DNA from 3 places in the Burkholderia alba genome. Region 1 is predicted to be linked to each of the others. Evidence: predicted binding sites of a transcription regulator. Region 1 holds the regulator's gene; each other region holds the start of a gene.
The links. The regulator FliA, encoded in region 1, starts transcription of late flagellar genes. The targets are predictions, from matches to a motif close to CTAAAGTTTNNNNNNNNNNNGCCGNTA.
Positions count from the first base shown of each region.

Region 1 (2,261 bases):
CTTGTAGAGCGCCACTTCTTCTTCGTTGGCCGGCTTGGCGATCACCGAGCGGTCCTTCTCGGCCTTCGCGCCCAGGATCAGCAGCAGCGTGGCATCGCCGCCGTCGTCGAGGATCATGTTGGCGAACTCGCCGTTCGGCCATTCGAAGATGCGGTGCGAGAATTCCCAGTACTCGTCGAGCGACTCGCCCTTGAACGCGAACACCGGCGTGCCGGCTTCGACGATCGCGGCGGCCGCGTGATCCTGCGTCGAGAAGATGTTGCACGACGCCCAACGCACGTCGGCGCCGAGCGCCTTCAGCGTTTCGATCAGGACGCCCGTCTGGATCGTCATGTGGAGCGAACCGGCAATGCGCGCGCCCTTCAGCGGCTGCTGCGCCTTGTATTCGTCGCGGATCTGCACGAGGCCGGGCATTTCGGTCTCGGCGATGTTCAGTTCCTTGCGGCCCCAGGCGGCCAGCGCCAGGTCGGCGACAACGTAATCTTGCGAGGAAATGGAATCGATGACTGCGGCGTTCATCACGCCCTCCTTTCTAAAAAAGTTCTAGAAATGTGACGTGAGCGCCGTTCAGAAAGCGGCCGGTGCGCGCACTCGGGTTCGTGCCCCGGGGCCCGCGCGGCCGCTCATTGAAAGCTTCCGAGCCTGGCGGGACTGAGCCCGTCGCAACGCTCCTCGGAAACGAAGGGTGGATTGTAGCAAATAGAAGCGAAGATTTCCTGACTGTATCGGGCAACGATTCGCCCGGGGCCCGGCCGCTCAGTGCTCCGCGCCGACCCAGGCCTGCTCGCGCAGCCGCGCCCGCAGTCGCGCCACCGCCTGGCTGTGCAACTGGCAGACCCGCGACTCGCTGACCTCGAGCACCGCGCCGATCTCTCGAAGATTCAGACCCCTTTCGTAGTACAGCGACATCAGCAGTTTCTCGCGCTCCGGCAGCCGCTCGATCGCCTCGATCAGCGCGTTGCGCAGGTGATCGTCGAGCAGCGCCGACAGCGGATCGGAATGATCGACGCGGTAGCGGTCGAGGAACGGTTCGTCGTCGGCCGAGCGGTCGAAATCCTCGTAATAGATCAGTTGGCTGCCGTGCAGGTCCTGCAGCATCGACTGGTATTCGTCGAGCGGCATCTGCATGTGCGTGGCGATTTCGGTTTCGCTCGCCGGGCGGCCGAGCTGCTGCTCGATCTGGTGAACCGCATGCTCGACCTCGCGCGACGTCTTGCGCAGGCTGCGCGGCAGCCAGTCGTTGCTGCGCAGTTCGTCGAGCATCGCGCCCCGGATCCGCTGGGTCGCATAGGTTTCGAACTGCGCCCCCTGGTCTTCCTTGTAGCGGCCCGCCGCGTCGAGCAGGCCGATCATGCCGGCCTGGATCAGGTCGTCGAGATCCACGCTCGCCGGCATCTTGGCGACGAGCTGCAGCCCCAGCCGGCGCACCAGCGGCGCGTACTGCGCCAGCACCTCGTCCTGGGAGATCTTTCCTTGAGCGTTGTACATCGTGCCCTCTCTTAGCTGGGATCTGTTTCCACGTGGAAGCAGACCCTTGGCGTTCAGGCGGCTTGCGCCGCACCCCGTTCAAACGCCGAACTTCCTGTTCGGGCCCGGCCCGCGCCCGGACCCGGACGCAACGGCCAATACAGCAGATCGGCGGCGATCTGCCGGTAATCCCGCGCCGCCGCCGCCGACGGAAACGCGTCCACCACGGTGCGCACCAGCTCGCGCGCATGCTCGATCAGCGGATCGACCGTCACGCAGCCGGCCTCCGACAGCGACACCGTCAGGTAGCGGCTCGCGACCCCCGCGAGGTTGTCGTAGGCGGCTTTCGCATCCGCGCGGTTCTGCACGTGGTTCATCAGCACCCGGAACTGTCCGAGCGCGTGCGCATAGTGCAGCCGCTTCATGCACGCATAGGCCTCGGTGATCGCCTGCGCGGCCACCCGCGTGACGATCAGCACGTCGTGCGCGTCGCGCGCGAGCGGCGAAAACGCCCCGTGCGAATCGAGCTGCGTATCGACCAGCACGATGTCCGCGACGCCGTCGAGCAGCGCGGCGGGCGCGACGTCGCGATAGCCCGAGCGCGCGAGCCGCGATGCCGCCAGCACCGAGAAACCGAGGTCGTGGCGCACCGCCTCGCCCTCGCGCAGCCAGGCGCCGCACCAGGTCGCGGCCACCGAATGGACGTCGGCGCGCTCGTCGACCACGAGCACGTCCTTGCCGAGCGCCGCGAGCGCGGCGGCCAGGTTCACTACCGACGATGTGCAGCCGACCCC
Region 1 is NZ_JAWJWL010000006.1:246,357-248,617, reverse strand. It holds gene ahcY (adenosylhomocysteinase) at 1-519, opposite strand, end outside; S-adenosyl-L-homocysteine riboswitch at 552-680, opposite strand; gene RZR99_RS09120 (RNA polymerase sigma factor FliA) at 757-1,488, opposite strand; gene RZR99_RS09115 (MinD/ParA family ATP-binding protein) at 1,542-2,261, opposite strand, start outside.

Region 2 (2,261 bases), on a different contig from region 1:
GTGGTCGGCTGCGCGCCGTTCGCGAACGACACGTTGAGCGCCGCGTTGCCGGTATTCGCCTGGTTCGCGTAGGTGACGGGCGCGCCGACCGTGAACAGATTGCCGCCCGCGTTGCCCGACAGGTCGATGCCGAGCGCGTTCTGCGCGTTCACCTGCGACGCGAAGCTGGTCGCGAGCGCGCCGAGCTGCGCCTGCGCGGGATCGAGCGTCTGGCTGCGGAACGCGAGCAGGCCGCCGAGCGAGCCGCCCGACAGCGACGAATCGGACAGATAGCGGTTCGGGCCGGGCGGATTCGAGCCCGCGACGCCTTGCGACGCGATCGTCAGTTCGCTCGGATCGGACGGCGACGTCACCGCCGCGAGCTGGTAGCTCTGGCTCGCGACGACGAGCGGCTGGCCGTTCGACAGGAACACGCTGTAGCCGTCGGAATTCTGCACCGTCTGCACGCCCACCAGTTGCGACAGGTTCGAGACCGCCAGGTCGCGCTGATCGAGCAGCTGATTGGGCGGCTGTCCCTGCGCGCTCGCCGCGGCGATCTGCTGGTTGAGCTGCGCGATCTGCGACGTGTAGCCGTTGATCTGCGACACCGTGTTGGTGAGCTGCGTGTTGACGCCCTGGCGCAACTGGTCGTACTGCTGGCCCGCCGCCGTGATCTGGTCGGCCAGCACCTTCGCGTTGCTCAGCGCGGTCTGGCGCGTCGCCGGATCGGCCGGATTGTTCGCGACGCTCTGCAGGCCGGTGAAATAGCCCGTGATGGCGCTGGAAATGCCGGCCGTCGGGCTGCCGATGTAGTTGTTCAGCTGCGTGACCAGGTTGTAGTAGGTCGACAGCGCGCCGCCTTGCGTCTGCGCGCTGTTCAGCTGGTTCGAGAGGTACTGGCTGTATTGGCGCTGGACCGTGACCGTCGACACGCCCGCCGGCAGGAAGCCGTTGCCGGTGTACTGGCCGCTCGTCTCCGCATACACGGGGCGCTCGACGGAATAGCCGGGCGTCGCCGCGTTGCTGATGTTCTGGCCGGTCGTCGTGATTCCCCACAGCGCGGCATTGAGCCCGCTGACGCCGATGTACATGAGGTTATTGGACATGCGCGATCCTGATGGGCCAGCCGCGCCGCGGCCGCCGGGTTGCGTGAACACCCGGTATAACGGCCGCGCGGAGAAAAAATTGAGGGTTGGGCGCGCGAAAACCGCGCGCCGCGCAACGCCGCGAAAGCGGCGCCCGCGCGGCGTCCGCCCGGGCCCGCCCCGCCGTCCGGCGTCAGGCGCGCGCCAGCTGGCGGCGCTTCATTTCGAGCTGCGTGATCAGGCGCTGCAGCGTGTTTTCCGCGCTGCCGGGCAGCGACATGAAGCGAAAGCCCAGCTGGTAGCGGCGCGAGCCGTTCGGCACGTCGGTCGCGCGGTGCGACACGAGCTGCAGGTCGAGCGACAGCTTGCCGTGCCCGTTCAGGTTCAGCTCGACGTCCGGCAGCAGCATGCCCAGTTCGAGCCCCGACACGCGCTCGTCCGCCGTGCGCACGCCGAGGCCGCCGAGCGACAGGTTGTGCACTTCGAACAGGAAAGTCTCGCCGTCGGGCAGCGTGCCGCGGCAGACGTAGGGATCGAGAATCGGCGCGTCGACCCGGAAATACTCGCGGCGCTGCACGAAATACAGCACCTCGGGGAAATCGGCCTCGAATGCGGGCAGGTCTTCGTAGCGGGTCTCGCGCGGCGTCACGGTGGTGAATTCGACCCGCACGCCGTCGGGCGAGGCCATGAAAATGCAGCGCGGCGCGGCAAGGATGCCGGCGTTCTGGTCGGCCAGCGCACCCCAATCGAACACGAAGGTCCGCGCGCCGACGTCGACATCGAGGATGCGGGTAACGAGCTGGCCGCCGTGGTACTGGACGGTCAGGAAATCGCCGCGATTGACGAGGTTGCGCAATTGCACGCCGATTTCCAGCGGATTGCGGCGGCCGTAGTCATGGCCGGAATGCGCAGCATCCTGGGCCTGACCCGTCGACTGTTCGATATTCATGGCTTGCCGGTGTTCGTCTTTTTGTTTGCGCCCAGCGTGCCCCGGGGCGCGGATTGTCCGGGTAAGGCCTTACCCGGACGCAGGTCTCTCACATTTAGCGGCAACAGCACGGCAAAGTTTAGATCGAAATCGGTTTTTATTTTTTCAGCAAACGTTAAAACCGCGCGAGGCCAGGCCTGGCGCGGTCCGAAATACCCCGACCGGATGGTCGGATCAGGTCAACCGAGCTGCTGCATGATCGAGATCAG
Region 2 is NZ_JAWJWL010000007.1:133,344-135,604, reverse strand. It holds gene flgK (flagellar hook-associated protein FlgK) at 1-1,085, opposite strand, end outside; gene RZR99_RS10055 (flagellar brake protein) at 1,258-2,013, opposite strand; gene flgJ (flagellar assembly peptidoglycan hydrolase FlgJ) at 2,232-2,261, opposite strand, start outside.
Region 2: the regulator FliA is predicted to act here: its motif matches at 1,143-1,169, upstream of flgK (flagellar hook-associated protein FlgK).

Region 3 (2,261 bases), on a different contig from region 1:
ACGATGCTGGTCGGTGCCGCGGTGGCGGCGTTTGCAACGACCGCCGCGTTCGCGCAGACGGCTGGCGTCTCCGCGCAGGGTTCGGCGGGCGGCTCGGCCGCGGTGTCGGGCCAGCAGGCCGGCGCGGATGCGCAACTGAAGGCGGGCGGCGATGTGTCGACCGCGACCCCGGAAAACGCGACGAACGCGGTCAAGCATTCGGCCAGGAAGCATGTGTCGCATGCGAAGGCGAAGGCGGGCGGTGCTGCCGACGGCGCGACGAACGGGCTCGGCGGCGCGGCCGGCGGCTCGGTGTCGGTCAACGGCGGCGCGAAGGCCGGCACGGGCGAATAAGTCCGTCAGGGTACGCCGGCGAGCGGCCGGGCGGTTCGCCCCGGAAGGCCCGCCCGAGGTTCGCCGGCGTGCCCGGTCCGACAGGGCCTGATGCGGTCCATCGGCATCCTTGGCCGGGCCCGTTCGCGGGTCGGGCAGCGCGGCCCGTGAGGGGCCGCGCGCCGTTTACGGGCGGCGTTGTCGCGGTTGCTGCTGTTGAGGCTGGCCGGATGCCTGGCGCGCCGGCACGGCGACCATGAAGAGGCTGCGCAGCCACGCGGCCATCCGCGAGAAGATGTCGTACGGCTCGTCGATGAAGATTTCGGGTTTCAGGAGCCGCAGATATTCCATGATCTGCTGCGCCTCCTGCTTCTGGAACGAGCCGTGCGCGAGCCCGAGCCTCAGCAGGCCGCGCAGTTCGCCGAGTTTCTCGCGCGCGGCGCTGCCGACACTCATCTCGCAAGCGATCTTTGCCTCGTACACCCGCTGTCGCAGCGATTCGGCGAGCCGCCACGCGGGCGTCTGCATCTGTTCCTCGAGCGACTGGATATCCTGCGCGGCCGCCTTGATCTGCGCGGCGAGCGGATCGATCAGCACTTCCTCGCCCTCCGCGTCCGTGACGATCGCGGCCGCCCAATCGCGGCAGGCCTTCGCGAGTTCGTCCGGAGTCCATTCGGAGCGCGACGCGAAGCCGAAGCCGAATTCGCCCGCCTGCCGCATCAGGACCGCGACGACGTCGGGAAATTCCTTGTCGAGCGTGCGCTTCGCCCACGCGTACTGGCCGCCCTGGAGCATCCGCTGCACCGCGTGCTCGGTGAGCGGCACCATGTTGTCGAGCAGCTTGGCGCGCAGGAAATCCTCGAACGACGGCGTCGCGAACTGCGGATCGAGCTTGAGCGACACGCGCAGGAACGCTTCGTAGTCTTTGCGCAAGGAGTCGAGGGTGTCGTCCTTGATGGATAGGGTGATCTGGCCCATGGGTTTCTCGATGCTCGATGCCGGCCGGCGTGAGTGGCGTGCCGACGTCAGGAAGCCGGGCCGCAGTGGCGGCGGCAGGCGCGCGGGCTGTACGGGCCGGACAGCCGGACGCGCGCCGGCGGTCTGCGCCGCTCGCGCTGCTGACGTCAACAGGTCGGATCCCGCCGCGACCGATGGCGGGTCTACACCCGCTTAACGGCAGCCGGGGCCGGAACTTGAGGCCGCCCGCCGCGACGGGGGCGGCGGCTCAGACCGGCAGCCAGCCGCGCGGCAGGACGACGCCTTGCCAGAAAAAGAACACCGCGAGGCCGACGGCAATCGTCAGCAGCGGCCGACGCGTGGCCGCCGACACCAGCACGGCGGCCAGCCCGCCGATCAGCTGCGGGTTGCGCCAGGTCAGTTCCGCGCCGCCGCCGTGTGGCGCGATGGTCATCGGCACGACGATCGCGGTCAGCACCGTCACCGGCACGAAACCGAGCGCGGTGCGCAGCAGCGGCGCAAACGTCAACCGTTCGCCGAACAGGAAGAGGGTTGTGCGAATCGCGTAGGTGATGAAGGCCATCCCGACGATCAGAAGCAGATAGGTCACGATGCGGCCTCCGGGCGATTGTGTCCGGCCGCGAAGTCGCGCAGCGACAGCGCGACGCCCACGGCGACGCCCACCGCCACGGCGGCCAGCAGGCCGAGCTTGTACGGCCATGCGTGGCAGGCGTACGCGAGCGTGCCGGCGGTCGCGGCGGCCGCCAGATAGCGCAGCGCGACGAGCTGCGGCACGACGATCGCGATGAAGGTCGCCGCCATCGCGAAGTCGAGACCGAGCGCCTGCAGGCCGGGAAAGGCCGCGCCGAACAACAGCCCGGCGATCGTCCAGACCTGCCAGTTCACGTACATCGCGAGACCCGAGCCGAAGCAGTAGTGCGGACCGATGCTGCCGGGCGCGAAGTGCCGGTAATGCGCGTAGGTCACCGCGA
Region 3 is NZ_JAWJWL010000003.1:281,837-284,097, forward strand. It holds gene RZR99_RS04700 (hypothetical protein) at 1-333, shown strand, start outside; gene RZR99_RS04705 (DUF4088 family protein) at 499-1,290, opposite strand; gene RZR99_RS04710 (AzlD domain-containing protein) at 1,538-1,879, opposite strand; gene RZR99_RS04715 (AzlC family ABC transporter permease) at 1,876-2,261, opposite strand, start outside.
Region 3: the regulator FliA is predicted to act here: its motif matches at 1,484-1,510, upstream of RZR99_RS04705 (DUF4088 family protein).